DNA from 3 places in the Paenibacillus hexagrammi genome. Region 3 is predicted to be linked to each of the others. Evidence: riboswitches for the same ligand, from Rfam matches in the RefSeq annotation. Region 3 holds a riboswitch; each other region holds the start of a gene.
What was found. A riboswitch is a leader RNA that binds a small molecule or an ion and turns the genes downstream of it on or off. The one in region 3 is predicted to bind cyclic di-GMP.
Positions count from the first base shown of each region.

Region 1: linked by a shared signal. The riboswitch ahead of L0M14_RS27840 (PilZ domain-containing protein) and the one ahead of L0M14_RS10150 (C40 family peptidase) in region 3 are both predicted to bind cyclic di-GMP.
Region 2: linked by a shared signal. The riboswitch ahead of L0M14_RS25220 (DUF192 domain-containing protein) and the one ahead of L0M14_RS10150 (C40 family peptidase) in region 3 are both predicted to bind cyclic di-GMP.

Region 1 is NZ_CP090978.1:6,073,926-6,083,679, reverse strand. It holds gene L0M14_RS27865 (small acid-soluble spore protein P) at 1-8, shown strand, start outside; gene L0M14_RS27860 (MFS transporter) at 433-1,344, opposite strand; partial or broken gene L0M14_RS32120 (MFS transporter) at 1,377-1,568, opposite strand; gene L0M14_RS27855 (hypothetical protein) at 1,899-2,270, shown strand; tRNA gene L0M14_RS27850 (tRNA-Arg) at 2,463-2,537, opposite strand; gene tadA (tRNA adenosine(34) deaminase TadA) at 2,583-3,035, opposite strand; cyclic di-GMP riboswitch class I at 3,407-3,496, shown strand; gene L0M14_RS27840 (PilZ domain-containing protein) at 3,630-4,325, shown strand; gene ychF (redox-regulated ATPase YchF) at 4,406-5,506, shown strand; gene prfA (peptide chain release factor 1) at 5,540-6,616, shown strand; gene prmC (peptide chain release factor N(5)-glutamine methyltransferase) at 6,616-7,503, shown strand; gene spoIIR (stage II sporulation protein R) at 8,021-8,782, shown strand; gene L0M14_RS27815 (L-threonylcarbamoyladenylate synthase) at 8,828-9,754, shown strand, end outside.
Region 2 is NZ_CP090978.1:5,536,202-5,545,955, reverse strand. It holds gene L0M14_RS25260 (PspA/IM30 family protein) at 1-225, shown strand, start outside; gene L0M14_RS25255 (PspC domain-containing protein) at 234-686, shown strand; gene L0M14_RS25250 (PspA/IM30 family protein) at 690-1,376, shown strand; gene L0M14_RS25245 (GGDEF domain-containing protein) at 1,619-3,412, shown strand; gene L0M14_RS25240 (extracellular solute-binding protein) at 3,432-4,226, shown strand; gene L0M14_RS25235 (type 2 periplasmic-binding domain-containing protein) at 4,244-4,708, shown strand; gene L0M14_RS25230 (methyl-accepting chemotaxis protein) at 4,965-7,079, shown strand; gene L0M14_RS32085 (IS3 family transposase) at 7,115-7,234, opposite strand; partial or broken gene L0M14_RS25225 (transposase) at 7,255-7,380, opposite strand; cyclic di-GMP riboswitch class I at 7,694-7,785, shown strand; gene L0M14_RS25220 (DUF192 domain-containing protein) at 7,879-8,223, shown strand; gene L0M14_RS25215 (Flp family type IVb pilin) at 8,279-8,461, shown strand; gene L0M14_RS25210 (A24 family peptidase) at 8,582-9,091, shown strand; gene L0M14_RS25205 (TadE/TadG family type IV pilus assembly protein) at 9,097-9,513, shown strand; gene L0M14_RS25200 (pilus assembly protein TadG-related protein) at 9,524-9,754, shown strand, end outside.
Region 3 is NZ_CP090978.1:2,299,464-2,309,217, forward strand. It holds gene L0M14_RS10140 (thiamine pyrophosphate-dependent enzyme) at 1-1,392, shown strand, start outside; gene L0M14_RS10145 (hypothetical protein) at 1,476-1,766, shown strand; cyclic di-GMP riboswitch class I at 1,901-1,993, shown strand; gene L0M14_RS10150 (C40 family peptidase) at 2,165-3,115, shown strand; gene L0M14_RS10155 (ribonuclease H-like YkuK family protein) at 3,248-3,820, shown strand; gene L0M14_RS10160 (ADP-heptose synthase) at 3,971-4,477, shown strand; gene L0M14_RS10165 (phosphotransferase) at 4,520-5,563, shown strand; gene mgrA (L-glyceraldehyde 3-phosphate reductase) at 6,019-7,008, shown strand; partial or broken gene xerS (tyrosine recombinase XerS) at 7,012-8,102, opposite strand; gene L0M14_RS10180 (ABC transporter ATP-binding protein) at 8,397-9,203, shown strand; gene L0M14_RS10185 (hypothetical protein) at 9,275-9,754, shown strand, end outside.

The DNA of each region.
Region 1 (9,754 bases), 2.8 Mb from region 3:
ACAGATAAAATTTTTCACTTCGTAAATGTTTAAAATGAGCCAAACCGGACATACTATATTTGTCGGTGAGCAGAGAGGTGTGGTTCCGTTGGAGAAGTTCAGCGAAATACAACCGTTGCATAGAGGACTTTCATACCTGTTATAATCAGGCTGGAGGGGATGTGCGAAAGACACGTAACGTGTTTTAGAAGCAGATTTACCAAAGGTTTACAAAGTAACACGGTTAAGAAAGAACATCAACACCGACAAAAAAGAACCCGCAAGGGTTCTTTTTCATTCATAATGATTGTCGGTCGTTTACTTTGATTGAGTGGCCGTTTTACGGGAATTTTCTCCTCCTCTTCTCCGAATACATAGACGAGATTCATGGAACGAAACCCTGCAGTCGGCAAAGAAAAGAACGAATCCGATGATTCGTTCTCTAAGGTGGATTTATAGGGACATGGAGCTTTCTTTGCTGGAGGAAGGCTGCTTAGGTGCTTGAGCGACTCGTATAAACAATTGAGATAACACAGCAGTAAACACGCCGAGTATGCCTAATACGATGAAGCCTTGGCTGAGCTTAAACCAGTCACCGATCCAACCCATTAAGACGGGTCCGACAAACATTCCTAGACCATAAATGGCTTGGAAAAAGCCCATCGCCGTTGCCCGTTTGTCTGAAGGCATATGCTTGATGCTGAGCGCCATCAGAACGGTAAACGAAAGCCCTCTGCCAAAACCGGCTGCAGCTTGAGTCAACATCAGCACCCACAAGTGCTGAGAAAATGGTATCGATAACGTAAAGATGCCCATGAGGACAAAGCCCCAAACGACTACACGTTTTTCACCGAACTTCGCTGCCCATTTGCGCCCGCCGAAGAGGGAAGCGATAGCTACCGGTACGTTAGAAAAGAAAGTGAGCAAAGCCAGGTCGAACTTGCTCGCACCCATCCCAGTTGCAAACACAGGTGTGAAGCCGAATACTGTCGCAAAAGTTAACACTTGCGATAAAATGGCAAGCAGCGAGACGAACAACAGCGTGCGGTCTGTAGCCACGTTACCGATGCCGCGAAGCGTTATCTTCGGTGCGTCTTCCGGCGCATTTTCCACTAGGAACAGTGAAGCGACGAGCCCTACGGCGCCAAGAGCCGCACCCATAATAAAGGCCGCCTCCCAGCCAAGCTGGTCTGTCGCCCAACCGGCAGCCAGAATGCCGAGCATTTGACCCGAAGAATTATAGAAGCTGATCGTACCGATCGCCTTGGTGGATTCCTCATGCTTATAGTAGCTGGTAAAGAGCACGGTAAAATCGACCCATGTTGCTGCTGCTGCGCCGCAAGAGCTCTTAGAAGAATCATCCACGTAAAATCCTGGGTGATCCAAAGCCCAAGGCCGCTAAGTCCTGTGAACAGCAGGCCGAATGTAATGAACATCTTACGTTTGTGAAACCGGTCTGATAGTACGCCTACCGGCACGCGAAGCAGCATTTGGGAGATACCGTACATACCCACGATCCAACCTGCGAGCTGGTGAGAGCCGCCCAAATATTCTACATACGGTGCAATGATGGGCACACTGGTGTACATGGACATCCAAAATAATAAAGTTACGATACAAAATAACGGAATACGATAAGAACGATTTGCAGGTATCTGACTCATGGAATCGTGCTCCTCTCCTTACTGGTCATGAACGATTGATCCTAATGTTGGTTTGCTGCGGCTTGGCATAGGGGATACTGAATATGTCACAAAAAAACAAAGGGATCGCCAACCTATAAGGCGTAATCCCTTTGTTTAATATGTAACCAACCGTTCGAACATAACTTCGCTACTTGTTATTGTAACTCAAGATACATGTTGTCACAAGCTATCTGATATGGTAACTTGAAGCATATGAGCTCAGGAGGAATTAGGATGACGAAGCAGCAATATAGATGTAATTTCCGTCTTAAGAAAAATAACGAATACCTCGGTACGATTTATCTAGGAGATCCGATTCCTGCTGTGGAAGATGCGATTATGATCGGCGAAAAAAAATATGAAATCGTGGAAATTGCAGCTGGTAATGCGCGAGAAGCCTATGAGGTATATGTTTCGGAAGTGAAAAAAAGTAATAGATTATGCCAAGAACATACAGCGCCAAGGTCGGCTATAAAGCTGCTCTTGGCGCTGTTTTGTGTATCTCTTGATTTACTTAGTATCAGGATATCGAAAGTCAACGAGTTCTTCTGTCCAGTACTCTTCTTTGCAATTCGATTCATCTTGAAGAAAGAGATGAATCCCTAGACAGATCGCAATAATGAATAAAATAGACACAGTAGTCTCCTATTGTTCAAAAAATTTCCTGTAGTGTTACATTTACATATAATAACACAAGTATTTTGGAAGCGCTATACGACAATTTTTCTCCAAATTAGGTCTTTAGATATAACAAAAAACCTCCTACGTAATAACGTAAGAGGATACAAAACCACAAGACGCGCCACGGCGGGATTCGAACCCGCGACGCACAGTTTAGGAAACTGTCGCTCTATCCTGCTGAGCTACGGGCGCATAAGCAAGGATTATGATAGCACGAAGGCAAGCCGTGATGCAACCTCATACAGGCGGCTGCTTTTTACTGCTGCGCAGCTTCCGGAAAAATTGCGTGAGCATGGATGAGCATTCCTCCTGCAATATACCGCTAATGACATCTACACGATGATTGAACCGCTCCTCTTGAAGTAAATTCATAAGCGTTCCTGCACAGCCGGCCTTGGGATCGGTAGTTCCATAAATCACTTGCGGCACCCGGGACTGTACGATCGCTCCCGCACACATGGGGCAAGGCTCCAAGGTCACATACAGCTTGCAATCCAACAGCCTCCATGCTTGCAGATGCTCACTTGCTTGGCGAATAGCGATCATTTCTGCATGGGCAGTGGGATCCAGAGAAGTTTCTCGGAGGTTATAGCCCCGCCCTATAATCTCTCCTTGATGTACGACAATAGCCCCAATAGGCACCTCGCCAAGGGCCTCTGCTTTAAAAGCCTCTTGTATGGCTTCATTCATCCAGTAGGTATGTTCAAGTAGTTCATCCACAGGGGGCACCTCTCTTTCAGACTCATTGTCCACATGTGCATAAAAAGTCGAACAGGCATTCGTTGTTAACAATCTGTGGACAACTTTGTGGATAACGTACTATTTTGTGGATAGTTGCTCTTATTGTAGGGGCATCTTGTCATGGAATCAAGTTATCAACATAGCATTCCGTAAATTAAGCTTAAAAAAATGAAATTTTTTAGCAAAACATGGTGAAACCTAGTTGATAATGAGAGACAAAGTGAATATACTAATAATTACATATAGTAGGTCTTTTCGCCTACAGGGTATAAGAGTATTGTTAGGTCTAAGAATAGGTCTTTATATACATCAATAAATAGATTCGATAATGGCAAACTTGTCGAAAGACAAGGACGCAAAGCTGAGGGTCTAACGTTCCATCAAGGAGCTATGACAGCCTGGTTACCGAAAATCTGGAGGTATCGATTTTGGTAATAGGCTGCTCCTGGGATAGTTATCAGGGGGAGTCTATTTTTATATCCAATAACAATGCTGAAAGGATGTGGCATGATGTTATCGAACAGGGAGTCTAGATTTGAACCAATGAAGTATTATGGTAGTAAAGAAGGCAATGACGCAGAGATTTTAATAGATAGTAAGGCGGTTTTGGACAAAAGGGATTTTGTAGCCACAGGAGTGATCACCTACGTATTGGGAGATATCATCGAGATTGAGCTCCCACAATATAATATCTTCCAGCTCGGGGACAAGATTAAAGTCACCATCTACACTAAATCAGGACTCTTTGTGTTCGACACCTCTGTTGTAGCCAAGGACCATGGTTCCATTATTGTTATAAATCCTCCAGATAATCGAAAGAAATTTACCGAGAAGCGGGAATTCCCACGAATTGAGATTGTAAAAGGCGGCTTGCTGCACGGCTTGCATGATATACAAAGAAGGAAGCATCAGTTTGAACGCCCGGTAAGTATCAACATCAAAAATATTAGCTTGAGCGGTGTTGGATTTACAGTGGATGATAATATTCATCTGGACACAACCGCACACCTTGAATTAGAGCTCTTGCTCGGATTCTCCATTTCCTGCCTAACAGAAGTAGTTAGACGAGAAACGCAAGATACCGGAATTTACTACGGCGCCAGATATATCAATGTACCTGATGCTAAAACAAACGCACTTCGAGCGTTCATCTTAAAGAATCAAGTCGAGGCCTATTTTGTTCAGAAAAAAGATGTTAAAATGAAAAAAGTCACGGATATGGGATCCGGGGTCCGCTAAGATAGCGGGCTTTTTTTTGATTGACAAGTGCTATATAATAAATGAGGATATTTTCAAACATTAAGGAGTTGTGAACGGCAATGGCGTTGAAAGCAGGAATCGTCGGTCTACCGAACGTCGGCAAATCGACTTTGTTTAATGCAATAACACAGGCGGGAGCAGAATCTGCGAATTATCCGTTCTGTACGATTGATCCGAATGTCGGTGTAGTGGAAGTGCCGGACGAAAGACTGCGGAAGCTGGTGGAACTTGTAGTGCCCAAGAGCATTGTTCCGACCGCTTTCGAATTCGTCGATATTGCGGGTTTAGTGAAGGGCGCGAGCAAGGGCGAAGGGCTTGGAAATAAGTTTTTGGCGCATATTCGTGAAGTTGATGCGATCGTGCATGTCGTTCGCTGCTTTGTGGATGAGAATATTACGCATGTATCCGGGAAAGTAGATCCGATCGGCGATATCGAAACGATTAATCTGGAGCTGATTCTGGCGGATATCGATTCCGTTGAGAAAAAGCTGGAGCGTTCCCGTAAGAATTTGAAGGGCGGCGACAAGAAAGTTGCGGCTGAAGTAGAAGTGCTTGAGCGTATTAAAGAAACGCTGTATGAAGACAAACCGGCGCGCAGCATGGATCTGAGCGATGACGATAAACTCATTGTCCGTGATCTCCATCTGCTCACAATGAAGCCCGTGCTGTATGCAGCGAATGTAAGCGAAGACGAGGTAGCAACGGCTGATGATAACCAGTATGTGAAAATCGTTAAGGAATTCGCAGCGCAAGAGAATGCCGAGGTCGTTCCAATCAGTGCGAAGGTGGAATCCGAAATCGCTGAACTGGAAGACGAGGAAAAAGCGATGTTCCTTGAAGAGCTGGGACTTCAGGAGTCCGGTTTGAATAGATTGATTAAAGCAGCTTATAAACTGCTCGGCTTATACACGTATTTTACTGCCGGGGTGCAGGAAGTACGAGCATGGACAATCCGCAAAGGAATGAAGGCTCCGCAAGCGGCGGGCGTCATTCACTCGGATTTTGAGCGCGGCTTTATCCGTGCGGAAGTCGTGTCTTACGATGATTTGATGGCTGCCGGATCGATGAATGCTGTGAAGGAAAAAGGACAGCTGCGTTTGGAAGGTAAAGAATATGTCGTACAAGACGGCGATGTCATGCATTTCCGTTTCAATGTGTAAAATAGTGAAAAACCTATAAAAGGAGTGGTCCGGATGTTAGATCGACTTCAGGCAGTAGCGGATCGCTACGAGAAGTTAAGCGAGCTTTTGTGTGATCCTGATGTAACCAGCGACACGAAGAAGCTTCGGGAGTATTCCAAGGAGCAATCGGATCTTCAGGAAGCTTACGATGCTTATCAGGAGTATAAAACAGTTACTGAACAGCTCGAAGATGCAAAGGTTATGCAGAATGAGAAGCTAGATGACGAGATGCGCGAAATGGTCAAAATGGAGATCGAGGAACTCAGCGAACGAGCTGCAGAGCTGGAAGAGAAGCTGAAAGTTTTGATGATGCCAAAAGACCCGAACGACGATAAAAACGTCATTGTGGAAATCCGCGGCGCTGCAGGCGGCGACGAGGCTGCTTTGTTTGCGGGCGACTTATACCGCATGTATACACGCTACGCGGATTCGCAAGGCTGGAAGACCGAAGTCCTGGATGCCAGCTTGAACGACTTGGGCGGATTTAAAGAGATTATCTTCATGATTACGGGCAAAGGCGCTTACAGCAAGCTGAAGTTCGAGAGCGGCGCTCACCGCGTACAGCGTATTCCGGTAACGGAATCGGGCGGACGGATCCATACGTCCACGTCGACGGTTGTGGTCATGCCCGAAGCGGAAGAAGTAGAAATTGAAATTCACGATGCGGACATTCGCGTGGATACGTTCTGTTCCAGTGGAGCGGGTGGTCAGTCCGTTAATACAACGAAATCTGCGGTTCGCGTTACGCATGTGCCAACAGGCATTGTTGCTACCTGTCAGGATGGCAAATCGCAAAACTCCAATAAAGAGCAGGCACTCCGCGTGCTTCGCGCACGGATTTCCGATAAAATGCGCGAAGAAGAAGAAGCGAAGTATGCCGGCGAGCGGAAAAGCAAAGTAGGTACGGGCGACCGCAGTGAGCGGATCCGCACGTACAACTTCCCGCAAAGCCGTGTAACCGATCATCGTATCGGCCTTACGTTACATCGCTTGGAAACGGTCTTGAGCGGCGATATGGATGAGATCGTATCTGCCCTTACGATTGCGGCACAGTCCGATCTGTTGGAAAAAGGGGAGCAGGCGATCTGATGCCGACTGCTGGAACGATTCGAGAAGCCTATGTTGAGGCTTCTTCTTTTTTAGCGGCGCAGGGCGTGGCGGAAGCAGCCGCCTGCGCAGAACTCCTGATGCAGCACCTGCTGGGCTGCAGCCGCACCGAGCTGCTGTTCCGCTGGCAGGAACAGCTCCCTGCTGAGCTGGCGAACCGCTGGCGCCAGCTGATCAAGAGGAAGGCCGCGGGGGAGCCGGTGCAGTATATCACCGGCGAGCAGGAGTTTTTCGGCCTTCCTTTTGCCGTGAGCGGCGCGGTGCTGATCCCGCGGCCGGAGACCGAGCTCCTCGTGGAGGCAGTGCTCCACGAGGGCTCGCGCCTCTTCCCGCAAGGCGCTCCGCTGCTTGCGGATGTAGGCACCGGGAGCGGAGCCATCCCGGTGACGATCGCGCACGCGCGCCCGGCGTGGCGCGTGGCGGCCAGCGACATCTCCGCGGCAGCGCTGGAGATGGCTCGTGCCAATGCGCAGCGTAACGGCGTCGCTGCGCGCATCGAGTGGCTCGAGGGCGACCTCCTCGAGCCTTGGATCCAGAGCGGGTTGGCACCGGACATCCTGGTGTCCAACCCGCCTTACATCCCCGACGGCGATTTGCCGTCGCTGATGCCCGAGGTGCGGCTCTATGAGCCGCACACGGCTTTGTTCGGCGGTCCCGAAGGGCTGGACCTGTACCGCCGCATGATACAGCAGCTGCCTCAGCTGCCGCGAATCCCGACGGTGGTCGGATTCGAGGTTGGCATCCGGCAGGCGGGGGATGTGGCGGCTATGCTGCGTGAAGCCGCCGACTGGCGCGAGATCCGCATCGTGAAGGATCTCGCGGGGATCGAGCGCCATGTGATTGCGCTGCGCGACCCGGAGCTTGTGTAGACGAAGCCCTGCTTTGGCAGAGTCTAGTAGAACTTGCTGTAGAGATTATTCTCGTCAACTTCAATTCGTTCATAAGTTGACCGGCCTCATTTGTTAGCTGCACAAATGTGTGTCTTGTTTCATGTGCGTCGGGGTGCTGTATTACAGTCTAAGTGAATTGATCGACTGTATGCCTGGCGGCGAGAGAGTTAGGTCTAGCATGAAGAGCCTACTGCCTAGCAATCATGAGGAGAAGCTGAATAAGGAACGCAACATAGTGCTGCGTAAATTTTTGAAAGAGGTCCGCCACTACACGGCTGGGCCAATCCTTGAAGCACTCGATCCCATGCCCGCAGCGTATGTACAAAAGACGCTCAACCGCTCACCGAATTACTACAAACTTCAGATAAAACTCACACTCTCTCACTAGCATCTATCAAAAATAAAAAAATAATAGATTACTAGGTTTAGCCTCTCTCTTTTTTGCCCATACTGTCTGATATGGAAGGTAGAAGCGAAGAGAAAGGGGCTTTTCCTAATGGTGAAGAGAGTGAACCGTTCTTATAAACATTTATTATTCGTGGCTTTTGCACTTATTGTTCTTATGGCTTGTTGGGATTCAAACCGCACGAATGCGGCTGTAGTAGCTTCTGAGATTCCGCAAGATTCTATCCGTTTGCGCATTCTTGCTAACTCTGATTCTGCTCAGGACCAAGCGCTAAAAAGAGAGATTCGCGATGCCGTCATCGCCCGCATGCAGGAGTGGGTCGTGGGCCCGCATACGTTGGATGAGGCTAGAGCTGTAGTTAGAGCACATCTGCCGGAGTTTGATAAGCTGGTAGGTCAAATGATCGAAGAACGCGGCTACACCTACACACATTCCGTTGAATTGGGCGTTGTTCCGTTCCCGACTAAGCTGTATGGTAATGTTGTTTATCCGGCAGGAGATTATGAGGCTCTCCGTATTATCATCGGCAGCGGTCAAGGACAAAACTGGTGGTGCGTATTGTTTCCGCCGCTCTGCTTCGTGGATTCGGTATCCGGCGAAGCGGTTGCAACAACAGCAGAAGTAGTCGCCAAAACAGAAGCTAGCGATGCTAAAATGGCGGCAGCTGCGAAAGCGGATGGTAAGTCTGCAAAAGCTGAAAGCAGCAAGACTGCTGCTAAGAAAAGTGATAAAGCCTCCGATGCAGATAAAGGCAGCGAGGTAAAAGGAGCATCTGATAACGCAAAGCCTAAAACGGAAGTGAAGTTCTTCCTGTGGGAAATGCTTAAAAAAGTAGCATCTTGGTTCAGTTAATCCTATGATACTGAGCAAGCTGCTGATAGTAAGGATGGTACCAACGTGACCCAATATTGGACAGCAAGGGCTTCGGAAGTTGGAGCACTTGACCCGGATTGTATAACTCAGGCTGCGAAGCTTCTCCGTGAGGGAGAAACCGTGGCCTTTCCTACTGAAACGGTATATGGATTAGGAGCCGATGCTACCAACACCAAAGCCGTTGATCAAATTTATAAAGCAAAAGGACGGCCTTCCGACAATCCTTTGATCGTGCATATTGCGGATATCCGGCAATTGAACGATTTGGTGGCCGCATCTGCAATTACATCTTCACACCGGCGGCTGATGGAGGCCTTTTGGCCGGGGCCTCTGACGATTGTTTTTCCTGTGAAAGAGGGAGTCCTCTCACCTTTGGTAACAGCAGGCCTTTCGACTGTCGGCATCCGCATCCCCGATCACCCTGTTGCCTTGGAGCTGTTGAAGGAAGCGGGATGTCCAGTAGCGGCACCGAGCGCTAACAGCTCTGGCCGTCCAAGCCCTACGTTGGCTGTGCATGTGAGAGAGGATTTGGAGGGGAAGATCGGAGGTCTGCTTGATGGCGGACCCACTGGGGTGGGCGTTGAATCGACCGTCATCCAGATGGTGGATGATAACGAATTATATATTCTTAGGCCTGGCGGGATAACGGCTGAATCGCTCCGTGCTGCACTTCCCGGTAAGGTGGTTCACGAACCCCAGAAGGAAACGCTGCATGAATCGGAAGCGCCACGAGCTCCAGGAATGAAATACACGCATTACGCTCCGCAAGGCGCCATGCAAATTGTAATGGGAGACACGCCGCAGGCTGTCGCCGCTTGGATTCAGCAGGACCTTGATGCTGCCAAACTACAAGGAATGAGAACGGGTGTTCTAACCTATGAGGAACACGCTGCTTGGTATCAGGCTGATCTTGTTATAGCCTGCGGCAGTCTTTCACGTCCTGAGACGATT
Region 2 (9,754 bases), 3.2 Mb from region 3:
GCTCGTCTGCAGCAGCGTCTGCATGCAAGAGCGAGCAGCTTTGCGCACGATGCAACGCCGCGTATGTTCGGACGTCTGGAGGAACGCGTGTCCGACATGGAGCTGAATGCCAGATCGCTCCGGGATGTAAGAAGAATGAGCCGCGAGAGTTACTATGCGTCCAGCAATCCGGCTGTCGACGCGGAAATGGAAGCTTTGCGGAATAAACTGAAACAGGAGGGTTAAGGACCATTATGAGCAAACTGTATCGCTCTAGACGAGATAAAAAAGTAACCGGCTTGTGCGGCGGTTTGGCGGAAGCCATGAATGTGGATGCCACACTGCTCAGATTGCTGGTCGTGATTACAACATTTTTCACAGGGGGTACGGTGATCTTTATCTATTTCATCGCTTCACTGGTGATCCCGAAGGAACCTGGCTTTGATCCGCCTCCTTACGATCCTTACGGCACGTTTGGACGCCATTCCTACAATGGCGCTTATACACCGCATCCGCCGCATTCCGGTCCATCCGCAATGGGAGCGAGTCCTTATGCAGGCTCCTACGAGCCTCATGCGAAATCCGGCGGGATCGATGAAATGATGAAGGATATTGAGAAAAAAGCGCTGCAAAGAGAAATCGAAGAGCTCAGAGCCAAAGTGGCTCGTTACGAAAATAAGAATGACCAAAACAAAGGAGACGTGTAAACCATGGGAGTATTTAGCAGAATGAAAGATATGACAAAAGCTTCGCTTCACGAAATGCTGGACAAAATCGAAGATCCGATCGTGATGCTGAATCAATATTTGCGCGATATGGAGCAGGAGATCGCCCAAGCGGAAGTGACGGTTGCCCGTCAAATCGCCAATGAGCGTAAACTCAAGCAGCGCCTGGAGGAGTCGGTTCGCCTAGTAGCTGACCGCGAAGCCAAAGCTGCAGCAGCACTCAAGAACGGCCAAGAAGCTATTGCCCGCCAAGCGCTGGAAGAGAAGCTGTATCACGAGGAGAAAATCGCCGAATATACCGACATGCATGCAGGTTCCAAGGCTCAAGCCGATGAATTGACACAGCAGCTGCATGAGATGAAAGACGAGTTCTACAAAATGCGCAACAAGCGCAACGAACTCGTATCCCGCGCTCAGCTTGCCAAAGCCAAGAAACAAATGGCGCAGGTCTCCTACAATGGTGTAATTGAAAGCGGCAGCGCAGCTCGCGGGTTCCATCGTATGGAAGAGAAGATCATGCAGCTTGAGGTTGAAGCGGAAATCGCCCGCAAGCCGTACGTATCCGCCGGAACAATCAGCAGTTACACGCCGGTAGATGCAGTGAAGCAAGCTAAAGTCGACGAGCAATTAACTCTATTGAAGGAAAAGCTGAGCGGCGGCTCTAACGAATAATTACACGTAAAAAACTCTCCAGTGCGATCTGCGCTGTGAGAGTTTTTTTGTACCATTTTCCGACTGCATTTCCTGGGAAATAATGTTTGATGTTGTCGTATAGCTTCTAATGAAGAGGAATGTCTCCGTTCCGTGTCAAAATTGTAACCATGCATAAATACTCACTGAAGAGAGTTGAAAGAATGGGCTGGGACAAACAGAAGACACCATTTTCATGGATATATATGTGTGTGTTTGGGATAATGGCAATTTTACTAACGAAATATCCCTTGCACTTGCTTTATGGCATCGAAAGTTATTTCCTAGGTTCGATAGCTTGGTTCACAGTAAGACGCGGCGGATATGGGCAGGCCGTTGCTATCTCCCTAATAGGAAGCGCAGCAGGGGTCTGGCTGTGGGATCAAACACCGCTTGTGCTAGTAATTCCTCTTGAAATTGCTTTAGTCGGACTAGTATTTAAAAAGCGCAGGAGGCAGCTCGTGCTGCTGGACCTTGTTTACTGCTGCTCCATAGGAGCTGCGGCTCACCTCGCAGGGTATTATGGCTTGAGTCAATTTGGCTTTGGATATTCCTTGATCTATGTGATGTTTCAAGGCGTCACTAGTATTCTGAATGCGGTGCTCGGAGATATGGCCGCGGAATATTTGCCTAGATGGAGCGGGAGTGCCCTGCACCCACAGGCTTTTATCAAAGAACGGCTGAAGATTGGACGTGTGATGACTCATATGTCCATCTCTATTCTTGTTCTTCCGCTCTTTATTTTTTTATATCTAAACAGTCAGTTTACGAATGAACAAAATATGAAGAATACCTCAGATAAATTCGATTCTATCGCGAGTCATGTGAGTGAGAGAATCAATCAGATGTCACGACTGGAGCTTCGGGATTTGAAGCTGCATTCGATGCTGCAGAGGGCGTCGATGAAAGAAACGTTTTACAACGTAACATCGGCATCAGACATTAAGCTGATTCTAGTCGATGAACATAATCAAGTATTTGCCTCTAATGATCCGAAGATTGAGGACGGTCAAGAGGATTTTGATTGGCAGCCTGGTGGAATTGTGTCCAGCGTAGATGATCGGCTTTACCTGTTTCAGCCTGAGCATACACCACTCTACAATCCCATTGCCCTTTGGAGCCAAAGTGAATATGTAAAGGAATATCAACTCGTTCGAATTCCGTACAAGCTAATCATCAAACAGCCGATTGAAGAGTACCAACAAGAAGTGTTCCAAATGTATACGTACAGCTTGGCGCTGATCTGTATTCTTTTTGCCATTGTCGTATTGATAGCAAGTCGAGTAACAAGGATGTTGGAACGCCCATTGTTTGAGTTAGGGAGCATTTCTACAGGGCTTCCCTTTAAAATAAGAATGAACGAACGTGTTACGTGGAGAGAAAGTCGAATCCATGAGGTGAATCTGCTTAAGAACAACTTTGAGCATATGTCACAGGAATTGGCGTCGATGTTCGCGGAAACGGATCAAAAGAATCTCATGCTGCGTGATTCAGAGGAAGCTTTAAGGAAATTAGCGCACTACGATACACTAACTGGGTTAGCGAACCGGTATAGCTTTAGCTTGTTTTTTCCTGAGCTTATTCATGAGGCCAAGCTGAAAGGGGAAAGAGTGCTTTGTTTATTCATCGATCTGGACCGATTCAAGTTGATTAACGATACGTATGGACATGATGCCGGAGATACCGTGCTTCGGACATTAGGGGAGCGATTGAACCCTTACAACAATGAGCAAACACGGGTGTTCCGTTTGGCTGGTGATGAATTTGTCATCATTACGAGGGAGCCTCTGCCGATTGATGCGGAGGGCTGGGCGAATCAAGTTCGTCTAGCCGTCGTCAAGGAGCCGGTTCAGCATGCAGAGAAGGCCATTTCTTTACAGCTTAGCGCAGGGCTTAGTGTGTTCCCGGAGCATGGGACGGACCTGGAATGCCTGCTTCGCAACGCAGACTCCGCCATGTATGCAGCGAAGGTGTCGGGACGCAATCAAATTCGCACCTATTCCAAACCAATGTCGTAATTGAAGGGGGCAAGACACCATGAGTATGCGCAGTGCCGTCATGATCATCCTGACGGTAATACTGACATCCGCATGCAGCTGGCAGCATAAGCCCAGTGCGGAGACGGTTAAGTATGATGAGGTCGCGAGTGAGAGCCATCCCATTACAGAGCCTCAAGGTGAGTTGACGATATGGGCTCCTGATCGGATGTTTGATTATGAAATTGAACAATTTCAAAGACGATTCCCGAAGGTGCATATTACATTGACAGTTTTGGATAATGTACCGCGGTTAGCGGATTATTATTTGAACGCACTGGCGGAGGACAAAGCTCCCGACTTGATGGTGCTAAGGGATCGAATGCTGGGCGACTTTAATACGACGGATAAATTGGAGAATCTTCTAGCTGCTCCCTATCGTGCAGGCAAATATCAGAGCAGCTTGGGAGAAGGTATATGGAGGCAGCACTCGTCTATGGACGGTAAACGCCTTGTTGCAATGCCTTATCAGTCTCAACCGATGGTTACCTTTTATAGGGCGGACGTGTTGAAGGAAGCCGGGCTGCCGGACGACCCGGAAGCTCTTGCCGATTATATGGAAGAACCGGACCGCTGGCTAGCCATGGCGAAACTTTTACAAGAGCAGGATAAATGGATCGTGCAGTGGAGACGGGACACCGTAGATATACTTAATAATGGGGATTATTTTTTCGATAATCGGCTTGATTATGAACGAGGAAAAGAATCCTATCTCAAGAGCATGAAGGCTGCTAAGCAGGTAAGAAGCTTGACCCTGAATATGAGCATGTGGATCCCGCCGGGCAGGATGCTATAAGGCAAAATAGGCTTGTTATGCTGAATCTTCCAGCATGGGGAGAACAAAAGCTGCAAGAATGGGTGCCGGAGCAAAAGGGGAAATGGAGAGTGACAAGGCCTCCGTTTGGAATTATAGGCAATGACATGGATAGCAGTAATAGCATTGCTCTTACTTCACAAAGTAAGCAAAAGGAGACGGCATGGCTCTTTATTCAATATGTATGCGAGCAGAGCGGCACGATGAATTGGTACATCAACCCGAAGCCCAGTGAATTTCTGGGTGGGCAAAACGCGCAAGAGCTGTATAGGACGCTGACCGGACTGGGTTCTTCCGGAATGCCGACTCCTTTAGATCGCAAAGCATCCGAGATATGGAATAGGTCCATCGATGAAATTATCAATAAAAACACAAGCGCGGAGGACAGCCTGTCGTTGCTGTACCAAGACATAATGGACGAGGTCTCCATTCCTTATCAGCAATTACTGAATTATAAAAAATAGATCCAATCATAACGCAAAGAAGGTCGGTTCCATGGAACGGGCCTTTTTATTCTGAGATACTAACGTGAGGTGTTAGATTGTTTGAGGTATTTTTATGCCTCTTTCTTGCTTTTCGAATGTTTTTAAAGAAATGAATTTGAAAAGAAGGGTTGCTGTCGTAACTTGTCGAAATATTTAGAATGTATGTAATAATAAATCACACGAAATATTATGTTAACTCCATATTCATCCATTATTAATAACAAAGGTGGTTTTTATGCTTTCTCTTTTACTGACTCCTTTTACAGCCCTGATGACTCGAATGAAATACGCTCAAAAGTTTGTATTGATTAGCCTGCTATTCTTAGTACCGCTAGGTCTGCTAATCGGGATATGGTCGAAGGATCTGCAAAATCAAATACAAGATTCGAAGAAAGAATTGTTGGGCAGCGCTTATATTCAGGGGCTCATGCCACTTATGCTGGATATTCAGCAGCATCGTGGTTTAGCAAACGGGATTTTAAACGGAGACACAGCCTCCAAGACGATGCTAGCTGATAAAGAGAAAGCAATCGAGGCGAGTATGGCGCGTGTGGCTGAGATGAATGCACAAAACGGTGATGAGCTGCAGACCGCTACTGCTTGGCAAGCCATTCAGAATGACTGGAAGAACCTCGAAGAGCAGACACTTCAGCTTCCGGCCAAAGAATGCTATGACCGTCACACGGCCCTAATCGGTGACATTCTGGACTTCATTGTCCATATTGCCGATGAATCGAACCTGACCTTGGATCCTGAGGTCGATTCCTACTATATGATGAACGTCATGGTCCACCAGCTTCCGCAGCTCATCGAGTTTACCGGACAGGCGAGGGGCGATCTTAACGGCGTGCTTGCCAGTAAGAAGATAACGGACGATGGAAAAGTGAGCGCTCGAATCGAAAAGGCGCTTATCCAAACATCCATTCAGAATATCGAAAAGGCACTAAATATTATTTCGGAATCCAATCCGACTCTTTCCGCTGTTCTCGAAGGACCAGGTGGACAAAGTGTGCAGTCAAGCAAGGGCTTTCTTGCGACCATTGATAAAAATGTCTTGAATGCTGCTTCCTTAACTATGAAGCCGAGTGATTTTTTTGCGGAAGGAACCAATTCGATTGAGATATCAAATCAATTTTTTCAAGTCGTCTCAACCCAGTTGGATCAGCTTCTGCAGCATCGGGTTGACCGGTTGAGCAGCGATCGTGCGAAGATGATGTCTCTGGTAGGTATTACGATTCTTCTTGCGGCGCTCTTCTTTCTGGCCTTCTACCGAAGTGTAAGAATGACTATTAGATCCTTGCAGCATGGGGCCGAGAGGCTCGCGGGAGGAGACCTGTCCAAGCAGGTAGAGCTGCAAACGAGAGACGAGCTCGGTGAAGTTGGTGTTGCTTTTAATCAAATGACAGACTCGTTAAGAGGGATTCTGCGCATTAATCAGGATATATCCGAGCAGGTTGCCGCTTCATCGGAGGAGCTGTCAGCCGTGTCTACGGAATCGACGTCGGCCATGCAGCAAATCGCGATGGCGGTTCAAGTCGTAGCAGAAGGAGCCGAGCAGCAGAAGAAAGCCTCTGAAGAAAATGCTCTCGCCATGAATGAGATGGCAATTGGTATTTCGAGAATTGCTGACAGCGCTTCGGAGGTTTCTGAGCTGGCGGTTGATGTATCGGATGGAGCACGAACCAGTGAGGAGAAGCTGAAGGTTGCGGTCGGTCAAATGCAAACGATTCGTCATGCGGTTCATGAATCTGCGGATGTCGTAACGCGGCTTGGCGAACATTCGAAGGACATCGGGGCGTTCGTCTCCACGATCAAGCACTTATCTTCGCAGACGAACTTGCTGGCGCTCAATGCCAATATCGAGGCGGCTCGGGCAGGGGAATACGGCCGTGGCTTTAAAGTGGTCGCTTCGGAGATCGGCAAACTGGCCGGACAGACGCAGGAATCGGTTGAATCTATCACGTCAATTGTGAGTTTGATTCTCGACCTCGTCGAGGGGGCGGTAGTTTCCATGAAGGAAACGGCTGCCGAGGCGGAGCTCGGATTATCGGCGATCCAGCAGACGGATAGTGCGATTAGCTCCATCCTGGACTCCATCCGCAAGGTAGCCCACCAAATCCAAGAGGTTTCCGCAGCATCCGAGCAAATGTCTGCCAGTGCCCAGCAGGTTACGGCATCTACCATGGATATGGTAGGCTTTGCACGAAGCGCCTCCGACCGTACCACGGAAATGGCGGCGGCTGCTCAGGAGCAGCTCGCATCTATGGAAGAAGTGCAGGCTTCCTCGGATGCTCTGGGCAGCTGCGCTCAAGACCTGCAGGACGAGTTGAGAAAATTTACTTTGGCATAGGTGGATAGCGCAGCCTAATAACTGCGATACCCTTTCTATGAAAAAGCACATCTTGTGAAATGCTTGGACACAATAGATGATTCCTGTACTGAGTACTGAACAGGGGTCATCTTTTTTAATCCACATTGATATCTGTGATGGTTGTAATATTTGATTTAGCGGTCTATCTCATCTTAGCTTTAGCCATGCACTTGTAAGGATTTGCTTTTCTGTGCGGGCACACAAGATTTAGTTGTTTCATAAGCCGACGGATTCTCTTTAGGTTGTAGGTGATGCCAAATTCATTCTGAAGAACCATCTTAGACCTGACTATGCTCTGGTTGAATTTTTTTAGCTTTAGGGGATTAGCCCATAATTTACTTCAACTGAAAGGGTCATAAATCCCATTGGATGAAAATGGATTAACATCGAATGTCTGTAAATTCGGGATAAACAGGATTCCTTTTATAGTCATATAGGGATTAAAGGGATGCGAATGCAGAAGATGATAGGAAAGCAGTACCATGAATAATAGTCTGAAAATTGTGAACTTAGACCGATACAAGAAAACGCTTACATGTCTTATGATGATATCAACACATCGGATTCGACCTAAAGCGACAAGCTTCGACGAATCTCGATAAAGGCAAAACTGATGAAAATCAGTGACGCAAAGCTACAGGGGCTAACGCGCATGAAACAAGCGCCATGCCAGCCAGCTGCCGAAAGATTTGAAGGGGGCTTGTTTTTTATATGCCAATATTCCCTTCCTTTCGGAGAAGGTGGGTTATTTCAGACAAGAATGGAGGGGATAGTCCGCATGAAGTTAGTCCTGCCTGAGAGCGGACACGTCGTTGCTGAAGAGGTTTGGGTGGCGGCAACGTTTTATCGGAGATTGAAAGGGCTGATGTTTTCATCCGAATTGCCTGAGGGCTGCTGTATGTACATAAGGCCGTGCAGGTCCGTGCACACCTTCTTTATGAACTACAGTATCGACGTCGTTCATCTCGATGCAAAACACCGGGTCGTAGGATTGGAACAGGCTTTGGCGCCGGGGAAGATAGGAACATCATTTCCGAATTCCGAATCCGTAATTGAGTTTCCCGCAGGAAGCATCGAACGAAATGCTCTGCAAGTGGGCAGCATGGTTCAATTTGAAAGCTAAACTTGGAACCTAAACTTAAACAACTAAACTAACCAATACAAGGGAGCGATTACTCATGATGAACAAATTCAAAGCGCTGGTTACACAAGAACAAGGTCAAGGTATGACAGAATACGGTCTCGTGCTGGGGCTAATCGCGGTGGCTGTAGTAGCTACTCTGGTAACCCTTCGTACAGAAATCGTGAATATCTTCCAAGATGCATTATCAACCGTGCAAAGCCGTAATACGACTCCGTAAACGTAAAGCAAGCAATAACAAGACCAAGATTGCCGATACGTACCAAAAGGTCTTACGTGTTCTACCGCGTAGGGCCTTTTTTCACAAATTTGAGCTTTACTAGGCAACGGAGGTAGGGAGATGCTTTTTACTATCATGCTATTGACCGTGCTGTTGATCTCGGTTGTGACCGATGTGAGGAGCAGAAAAATACATAATAAGGTGATATTTCCCGGAATAGCAGCTGCATTAGGCGCACATACAGCAATGGCCGGATGGACCGGATTAGGGGCCTCTCTTGCAGGCTTCCTCGCAGGGTTAGGCGTGCTGTTGATCCCGTATCTTCTTGGGGGCATAGGTGCTGGCGATGTCAAGCTCCTGGCATTAGTGGGCGCAATGAAAGGGACTTCTTTCGTATTGATGACTTCCGTATATATGGCTCTAATCGGAGCGATATTGGCCGTATTGGTCATTGTTTTTCGGAATGGAGCGATGATCAGAATGAAGTGGATCGGTATCTGCATGTACAGCTTCCGCTATGGCGTCCTGTTACCCGTAAACGCTGACAAAACAGTCCTAACCGCAACGTATCCATACGGAGTAGCCATAGCAGGCGGCGCCTTGGTCTGCCTGTGGTTTAAGGGATGGTGAGGACCATGCGAAAAGCGGATGCAGCATTCGCCTGCCGGAATTTGCTGAAAAACGAGAAAGGGCAGTCGTTGACGGAATTCGCTCTGCTCGTCCCGCTGCTCCTTTTGATCGTTTGCGGCATGCTGGATGTCGGGCGGGTTGTGTTCACGTATCTGCAGATGAATCTGGTCGCTCAAGAGGCGGTCAGGCTTGGAGGATTAGGCAAAGGGGACGCGGATATCACGGCATTCTCGAGAGCGAATGCACAAGTAGATAACCGCAATGCGCTTCAAGTAACGATCTCTCCGGCACAATCGACAAGAAAGTCGGGAGACTATGTGAAAGTAACTTTGCAATACAGTTTGCCTTATATCACCCCGCTGATTGGAAGCGTACTTCCAAAACCGCTTATATCCGCGGACTCTACCATCCGGGTGGAATAGGAGGCAGGTTATGAAGATGGAACGAGGCAGCAGGTACATACATGGACTATGGCGGGAAGAGCAAGGAAGCTCCATTGTGCTGATCGGACTTATGCTGATGGGGTTACTGGCGGCATGTGCACTAATCATCGATGGCGGAACTTTATTCGCCGAGCGCAGCCATTTGCAGAAAGCGGCCAACGCTGCTGCGCTCTCCGGCGCGCAGGAGCTTACAGGGCAATCCCAGACTGTAACGGCTATT
Region 3 (9,754 bases):
AAGGCGGGCTCGATCGCTCCTAATATGATTCGCCCGTTCCCGGCTAAGCAAATAGCGGAAGCGCTCAAGAATGTGAAGGCTATCACCGTTGGCGACCGTGCTGATTCGTACGGCGGGCATGGCGGCAATATGGTTAATGAGATTAAGGCTGCGTTATTTACGCACAGAAACCATGATACCTTGGTAATCAGCCGTGTGTACGGTCTCGGCGGTAAAGATTTCTATGCGGAAGACGGACATAATTTATTCCAGTTTGCCATTGATGCAATGAATAAGGGCTATGTCGAGGTGCCGTTTGATTACTACGGACATACACCTGGCGATCCGACTAAAGCACCGAAGCGGGTGCTAACGCCAATGAAATATGAGGACCTCAAGACGGGGCTGATTACCGTTACGCCTGACGAGCAGACAGGAAAATTGAATGTGCGCATACCGCCGCTTCGTTCGCTGACGAAGAAGCCTAAGCGAATTGCACCGGGGCATGGCGCGTGTCCGGGGTGCGGCATATTCTCAGGTCTCGAGCTGTTCTTTAAAGGTATTGAGGGCGATATCGTTGCGCTGTTCCATACAGGCTGCGCGATGGTCGTGACAACGGGATATCCGTATTCGGCGCATAAAGCGACCTACATTCATAATCTGTTCCAGAATGGTGCTGCAACCTTATCCGGTGTGGTGGAAATGTTCTGGGAGCGTAAGCGTCGCGGTGAGCTGGATGAGTTAGGCCTTAAAGATGACTTTACTTTTGTCATGATTACCGGTGACGGGGGCATGGATATCGGCATGGGGCCTGCCATCGGGGCGGCGCTGCGTAACCATAAGATGATTATCCTGGAGTACGATAATGAGGGTTACATGAATACGGGAGCCCAGCTGTCCTATTCCACACCGCTTGGTCATCGTACTTCCACGTCCAATGTCGGCAAGAAGCAGGGCGGGAAGGTGTTTCATCATAAGGATACGGCGCAAATTATGGCGGCAACACATATTCCTTATGTATTCACAGGGTCCGAGGCGTACCCGCAGGATTTGGTGAAAAAAGCGGCAAAAGCCCAATGGTACGCTCAAAACGAAGGGCTCGTTTATGGGAAAATTCTGATTGCCTGCCCGCTCAACTGGCTGTCCGACGATCAGCAGGGCTCCAATATCGTAGGTGCTGCAGTAGATTCCTGTTTCTTCCCGCTGTATGAAGTTGAGCACGGGGTGACTACGCTTACTTACAATCCGGAGGATAAAGGGAAGAAGGTACCGCTCGCTGATTGGTTAAAAACGATGGGCAAGACGAAGCATATGACGAAGCCGGAATATGAGGAGTCTTTGAAATCGTTCGAGCATGAAGTCGAGCGCCGATGGAATATTCTGAAAGCGAAGCACGAGAATCCTTATTTGTAAGAAACCAGGCACTTTCCTGTCCGCAGGAACAGTGCCTTTGCCTTTGCTTACGACAAACTGATAGAAGAAAGGATGAAACTGTCATGCCATTTATTTTGCAGAATATGAAGAACAAACAGGTCTACGCGTGTATGCTTGTCAATCATTATGAATTAGCTTACTACGGAGTGAAATATTGGGACACGCGTGATGACGCGTTGGAACAATCCCAGCAATTTTTACAGGAAAGGGGTGAAGCTTTACCAATTGAATGGGAAGTGAAAGAGATCGAGGATCGCAAGATGAAGCTGTGTAATGTGAAATTAAAGAATGACCCCACCTTAGACCTATTCGAAATGGACTATGAAACTTATGAGGCCCGCCGTAGAGAATAGGCTGAAATGTAAGAATGGACAGGTCAATAGGCAGAGCGACATGAAAAAATTCGACACGAAACGCTACTGTAAACCTATTTTCGACAGGACCCCCTGAATCTATAATAGAGCTACGAAGTAAACAATCTAACATCGAAGCGAAAAGGCAAACCGGGCGAAAGCCTGGGACGCAAAGCTATAGGGGCTCCAGTCCGCATCAAGCGGTACAGTGCCAGCCAGCTGCCGAAGGCGATGGGTACTCACAGGGTAACCCGGCTGCTGAAGGCCAGAGTTATCCTTTTTCCATTCGTATAGGAGGTGCGTTCAACCCGCATACAGTCTGCAGAAAGACCACATTGTTATACATAACGCGATATTACTGAAGCATCAAGAGAAGACAACTAATGGAGGTAAAGACGATGAAAAAATGGACGGCAATGATGGGTTTCATGTTGATGGTGTTGACGCTAATTTTGCCTCAGGCTGCAGCAGCCGATGAACTGGTGAATACGAAGGGGCAGATCGTAGCAGGAGTGAGCTTCCGGGACCAGCCTAGTACGTCAAGTAACGTTCTGCGATATTTGAAAACAAATGAAGTCGTGACGGTAACGGATATTGTAAATTCCTATTGGTATCAAGTCAAGGATGCACAGGGTGTTTCAGGGTATGTGTCCTCTAACGCTAAGTATATAAAAATTATCAGCAACGCGAAAATCATTTATGGAGTAAACCTTCGCACCTTGCCGACAACAGACGGATCCAAAGTCATTCGGATGTTGTCTAAAGGCGAAGAAGTGCTCGTCTTGGAAAAGACGAATGATAGCTGGTATAAAATTCAAGATATGAATGGCACAACCGGCTATATGAGTTCAAGCAGCAAATACATAGTTACGGACTTCACCATTGCAACACCGAATATGTCGCTAGAGGATCAAGCAGAGGCTGTTATTGCAGCAGGAATGACCTATTTAGGTACTCCATACGAATACGGCTCCGAGCGTTTTAATCCCACAACTTTTGATTGCTCCGATTTCACACAAACAGCTTTCTGGGATGCTTTAAGAGTAATGATACCAAGCGATTCTCAAGCCCAAGGGGATTATGTACGATCCCTGGGTAACGCGAAGACGGACTGGCAGCAGCTGAAGCGCGGAGATTTGATGTTCTTTAGTTCCTATAAAGGCTGGAGAGACACGGATTATGCCGGCATGAATAGCTGGACTGAGCCAGTAACACATGTAGGTATTTATCTAGGGAATGGCCAAATCCTTCATACCTATTCCATCGATTCCGGCGGAGTCGTAGTAGAATCGATGACGGACAAGCAGTGGGCTTACCGCTTTTTATATGGAGGCAGTGCTTTACAATAAGTATGGTTCGAACTTTTGATTACAAGACATATACTAAGTATAGGAGAGACGGATGCATAAACGTGCATCCGTTTTTTTCTTAATCCAAATAGGAAGGGAAGAATCTTATCTTTGAAACAGCAGAGCAGAAAGTTGGAGTTTCGAAACACGACGGAACAAGGGCTTACGATCGACGACGTACATCATAGGATTCTTCGTTTCATGCGTTTGGATCCCACAGGAACCTATAGATTCATTATCGGAACAGATTGTCAAGTACATGCCGGGTATACCAAATTTATCTCCGGTATTGTCATCCAACGTATGGGGAAAGGCGCGTGGGCTTGCTATCGGCAAGTCTTCATTCCAAGGGCACTGCGCTCAGTGAGAGAGAAGTTATCTACGGAAACCGCGCTGAGTGAGGAAATTGCCATGTACATCAGTGAAGACAAGAGGAAGGAGATGGAGGATATCGTCGTTCCTTATATTTACAAAGGCGCTTCGATTGATATGTTTATTCATATTGATGCCGGCGCGGACGTTTTGCGTAATAAAACAGCTCCTTTCGTAGACGAAATGATGAGAAGAGTCGAGTCAGTCGGTATGGTACCGGTGATCAAGCCGGATTGCTATGCAGCTTCTTCTTATGCCAATCGGTATACGAAGAAGCCGACTCCTCTCCGTAAGCATATCTCCAGTCAAGAGGTGGCCGATGGCAGCTTATAGCATTTCACATAACCGTTCGCTCATGCCGGATCTGCACCATGGTCTGCATGTCGAGCGGCTTTTTCCCTTTAAGAGTGACTGATATCTGAAGAAGGATTTTGAGAACACGTTATCGAAGTAAGGGGTACAAAGAATAAAGGAGGGTGAAGCATGTCCCGGACTTTGGTCATTGAAGCTGTGATGCTGGCGGTACACGGACAGCTGCTGCATCCTGATATACCTGTTACTTATGTTATCCCATATACAAGCATTCAAGAGCTTTATGAGCTGAAGGATTTGAATGAACCGATTATGCTGGTTTCTTCAGATGATGCTTATGTGAAGCAGCGTATCGTCGAGCTCATCGCATTTTTTGAAGAAGCCTTTAATAGAAAGAAAATCGAGAAAGCGCTTCAAGTTCCATGGAGAAAAAGCACACCGCTGCTGATCAATGAATTTGTCACATTGGCTGTGGTTTATGCGGTTGATCATGCTGAATATGGGGAACAGTTCGATCCGATTGAAACTGAGCTTATATTAACAGCCATTAAAGAAAACGCAGGGCTCATCACCGATCAATTAGAGCTTATGGAGCGAATTATCGAGGCGGAAATACCTGTTCAGGTGTTTGATGTGGAAGATTTCGAATATGCTGTAGAAGAGGATTATCAAGTGTAGAGATGCAATCATTTAGAAATAGGTATAAGGCGGGTTATGAAGATGAATAGCGACGTGAGACTGGAAGATTTACCTGGCCACTGGTTTCCTCATGATGAATGGACGATGGTAACCGGAACCGGCGGAATGAACAATACAACATGTTTTGTGGAGCTAGACGACCATAAATATGTTTTAAGAATCTATGAGACACATCGAGATTTAGCGAAGATTGAATTTGAGCATCATGTACTGCTGGCATTAGCTAGGTTGAAGCTTCCTTTCAGAACACCCGTTCCCATTTCTCTGCCATCTGGGGAGACCATGATTGAGCTTACGGACGGTACCCGTAGACTTGCAGCTTTATTCAGCTATACGGTAGGTATCAATCCTAGCTGGAGATCGAGGGAACAGCTCGAGCAGGTCGGTTTAGCTGTGGGTCAAATATCAGCTGCCTTACGAGATCTGCCTTCTCGCCTTCAACCCGTGTATAGACCTTATTATGAAATTGATCAGATCCATCCGCGCTGTACGCCGGAAGTGATTTTTGACTTCTTTCAAAATCCTCCTTCTAACTTTCAAACATGGAGGCCTCAACTGTCAGAAATTGAGAAACGTTTCCGCGCATTCTTCGATCAAATACCAAAGCTGCAGCAATTACCGCATCAGCTTGTTCACGGAGACATCAACGCTTCCAATATGCTTGTAAAAGACGGTGGCGCCATCGCAGCGATCCTGGATTTTGAGTTCGTGACATGGGACTTGAAAGTTATGGAACTGGCTGTATGCGTCTCTGATTTAATAGATCCATCAGCAGCAGAAGGTGAAATGTGGGGAAGAATTGAAGCTCTGTTTAAGGGTTATCGTCAGGCTGCCGACTTAAGTGAAGACGAGGTTCGATTACTTCCACTGCTGATTGAGCTCCGAAGATTGGATGTATTTGTTCATTTTCTCGGCAGATATTTGGATGGTGTTGATCAAGAGGACGTGCTTGCCGGCACGATCATGAGTACAGTTGAGAAAACAAGATGGCTTGAACAATATGGTGAACGGGTTGTGAATATATGGGAAAGAATCGCTGTGCAAATCGGGCAGGAGCACGGGTAATCAGATGGTCGTTGACATAACATGTATCACCAAATAAAAAGGTGGTGCTTCATTTGCCAAGACCGATGTACCAGGGGAATGCCGGATCCCGATGCCGTCGTTATTGTACGAATGTATGTTCCAGGTTGTTTGTTGTAGGCCGAAGTCAATGCATATCCGATTGCTTAAGCTGTGCCAGAACAGTGAGCGGCTCCCGCTCCAAAGGTAAATCCCATAGAAACAATCATGGAACCTCGCATAGTAAGAAACGGAAGCGTTCTTGCGGCTGCGGCTGCAGAAAATAACAGAGATGAAGATGTGAAGCTGTCGAATCCAATACATTCGGCGGCTTCTTCCTATTTTTGCGGTGGTACTCACTTGCGGGTAACTAAGGCACGTTTTTTTCAGCTCTTTTTTTGTACAAGCGTTTCGCCTATACTAAGGATGCAAGTAAGATGAAGGAGGAAGATACGTAGATGAGATATCAAGCGAGCGCAACGCGATATGCAGAAATGAAATATAATCGTACAGGAAAGTCTGGTCTGAAGCTTCCAGCCATCTCCTTAGGCTTATGGCATAATTTTGGCGGCGTCAATACACACGAGAATGGAAAGGCTATGCTGCTTCGATCCTTCGATCTGGGCATTACCCACTTTGACTTGGCAAACAACTACGGTCCACCGCCGGGCTCAGCTGAAGAGATGTTTGGTCAGGTGCTTAAGCAAGAGCTGGCCGCTCATCGGGATGAACTGATTATTTCCACGAAGGCAGGATATTATATGTGGGAAGGCCCTTACGGGGAGTGGGGATCCAAGAAATATTTAATCTCCAGCCTGGACCAGAGCCTCAAACGCATGGGTCTCGACTATGTAGATATCTTCTATTCGCACAGACCGGACCCGAATACGCCTTTTGAAGAAACGATGGGCGCACTCGATCAAATTGTCCGTCAGGGCAAGGCGCTTTATGTGGGTTTGTCGAATTATACGGCAGAGCAAACGGAGCAGGCGGTCAAAATTTTGAAAGACCTAGGCACACCTCTGCTAATTCATCAGCCGAAGTACAGCATGCTTAATCGCTGGATTGAAGAGGGTCTGCAAGGTGTATTGGAGGAGCATGGAGTTGGAAGCATAGCTTTCTGTCCGCTTGCTCAAGGATTGCTAACAAACAAATACATATCTGGAGTTCCAGCTGATTCCCGCGCAGGTGGCAGCAGCGTGTTTTTGAATGAGAAGGACATCACGCAGGAAACACAGAACAAGATCATCAAGCTGAATGAGCTCGCGGCCGGCCGCGGACAAAGCTTGGCGCAGATGGCCTTGGCGTGGGTGCTGAGAGGAGAGCGGGTAACCTCAGCACTCATCGGAGCCAGCCGCGTTTCTCAAATCGAGGAAAATGTAGCTGCGCTGAAAAACTTGGACTTCTCGAACGAAGAGCTCGCGCAAATCGAAGAAATCCTGAAGTAATCTTCAGGATTCCCCTCGTTTGTCGATTGCTTCCGCCATCGTTTTATCGGTAAGATGCGCATAGATTTGCGTGGTCTCCGGCGAGGCGTGACCGAGTTGTTCCTGCGTTTTGTACAAATCATTTTGCAAGTAATAATCTGTGGCGAAAGAGTGTCTCAGCTTATGAACGGACAAGTACGGCTTACCGAAGCGCTTGGCGTACTTGATTACCATTTCTTGAATAGCTCTCTTGGTCATACGTTCGCCTTCTTTTTTGCCGTTTGCGATGGCAAGGAAGAGGGCTTTTTCTTTTTTGGCCGGCTTGTAGCGGGTTTGCCGAATCGCGATGTATTCGGTCAGTGCTTGAATGGCATCCTGCCGGAAGTAGACCGGAGTTTTGAACGTGTCGTCGTTTTTACCCTTGCGGTACACGTAGGTAAGCTTTTTTTGAGATCGATATCGTCTGCATTCAAGTTATATACTTCGGATACGCGCAGACCAGAGTTCAGAATCAAGGTAATGATACAGGCGTCACGGACTCTGTTTTGCTCGTAGGAGTAGAGCGCTTGCTTGTTGGTTGCAACATCATGTTCGTAGCCGCTGTGCACATAATCAATAAATTCAATGATTTCCTGCTCCTGCAGCAGCTTGCCCTCCAGCTTGGCAGCCGTATCCTTAGGCTTATGGGCGCGCTTAATTTCAATCTTGGCCATCACATTGCGCTTCAGAAGCGGGTAGAAATCATCATCCTCGGCGATTTGGCTTAAGTAATGGAATAAGGAGCGAAGCGCTGACAGTTTGCGGTTAATGGTTGTTTTCACATTGGCTTGTTCCTTGCGGGTAGCGAGAAACATACGGAAGTTATCTACGCTGTCCATATGCAGCCGTTCCAAATCGGTCAAAGGGATGTGAGACATCGTATCCGCGGCGCTTAAGCCTTCAGCCAGCATCCAGGAGAAGAAGATCTCGTAATCTCTTACATATTCCAAGAGAGAAGAAGGGGAGAGGTCAGGAAGCTTATAATTAATGAATTTTTCAACATACCAGGGCATCAAAGGGATCTTCTTATCAAGCTCGTTACGGTCTCTAACTTTAATTAGATTCATAGGTGACATCACCTCAGGTAAGTTCTTGAAATTAGTATAGCAGTGAGCGGGATAAAATGGTAGATTCGCCGATTATATTTACATAATAATAGTTATGTAAACAATGAAATAGGAGCGGAGGTATTACTTAATAATGAACAGGGACATTATTTTATGAATCCATTGTTATGTTAAGAATGAAGTGTGTTTGGTTTTATTCATTACGTAACTAATGTTATGTAAACATATTGGACCATGACTGGATGTAACGAGACTTTTATGTAACAATTTCAAATAGATGTGAAGAAGAAAGAGGCGAATGTAATGGAGCACGTCATTCAAATTCAAGATGTGAGTTATCGTAGAGGCGATCAAGGGATTCTAAAGAATATCAGCTGGTCTGTTAAGAAGGGTGAGCACTGGGCGATTCTGGGGCTAAATGGTTCAGGGAAGACAACATTATTAAATATCATTAATGGTTATATGTGGCCCACATCCGGTAAGGTGGCCGTGTTGGAAGAAAGCTTCGGATCTGTCGATTTGCGTGAGCTTCGCACCTCCATTGGGTGGGTCAGCTCATCTTTGCAAGACAAATTGTACGCTCAAGACAAAGCGGAGAACATCGTTGTTAGCGGAAAATATGCGTCCATTGGACTTTATGATACACCATCCGATGAAGATTGGAATCAAGCAGATCAGCTTATGGTTCAGCTTCAATGCTCCCATCTGAAAGGGAGGGTGTATCAATCCTGTTCTCAAGGAGAGAAACAGAAGCTGCTTATTGCGCGGGCTTTAATGGCCTCACCTAAGCTGCTCATTCTGGATGAGCCTTGCAACGGACTGGACTTGTTTTCCCGCGAGAGGCTGCTGGAGGCTATTCAGCAATTGGCAGAAGACGAGGGAGCGCCTACACTTTTATTTGTCACGCACCACACGGAGGAAATTCTTCCTATGTTTCGACATGCACTGCTGCTCCGGAGAGGAGAGGTGTTTATGCAAGGGGATATCCAGCAGCTGCTGACAAGTGAGCGATTAAGCCGCTTTTTTGAGACACCGGTAGAGGCTGTGCGGAGAGATGAACGAATTTGGCTGCTGCCACTAACGAAAAGTACCCTTCAGCATGAAAAATAAAGGGATTAACTGACCGACGGTGGAATACGTATCTGATGTTTTCCAGCATGAATATTCGGAGGAGTGTATCAGTGAGTCTTGTATGGTCGGTCATTATATCAACGGGAGAAACATTTGCGGTGTTTATGCTGATGTTTGCTCTGTTTCGTCACAAATGGAACACGGTTCAAGCGTTGCATGTTAGTTATTATGGATTTTTGATGTCGATTGTATCGTATTTCATGAGAGAGGTGTGGGATTTAACGAGCTATGATCCGATTCTACAGATGCTATTCATGTTCATTTTTATTCGAATCACATATAAGATGAAATGGATCAGTATCGGGATTGTCGAGGTTTCCACCTACATATTATATACGATTCTGCAATTCGTAGTTCTGTTGCTATTAAGATATGTACATGTTATCTTACCTACAGACTCTTTACTTCCAACTAGCACCTCAGGTATGATCCTCCAACTAGCAAGTATCATAGTTGTAACGATTATCGTTCGCTTGATGAAGTGGAGGCAGATGGGATTCACATTCATCTCCTTTCACCCTTGGAACCGA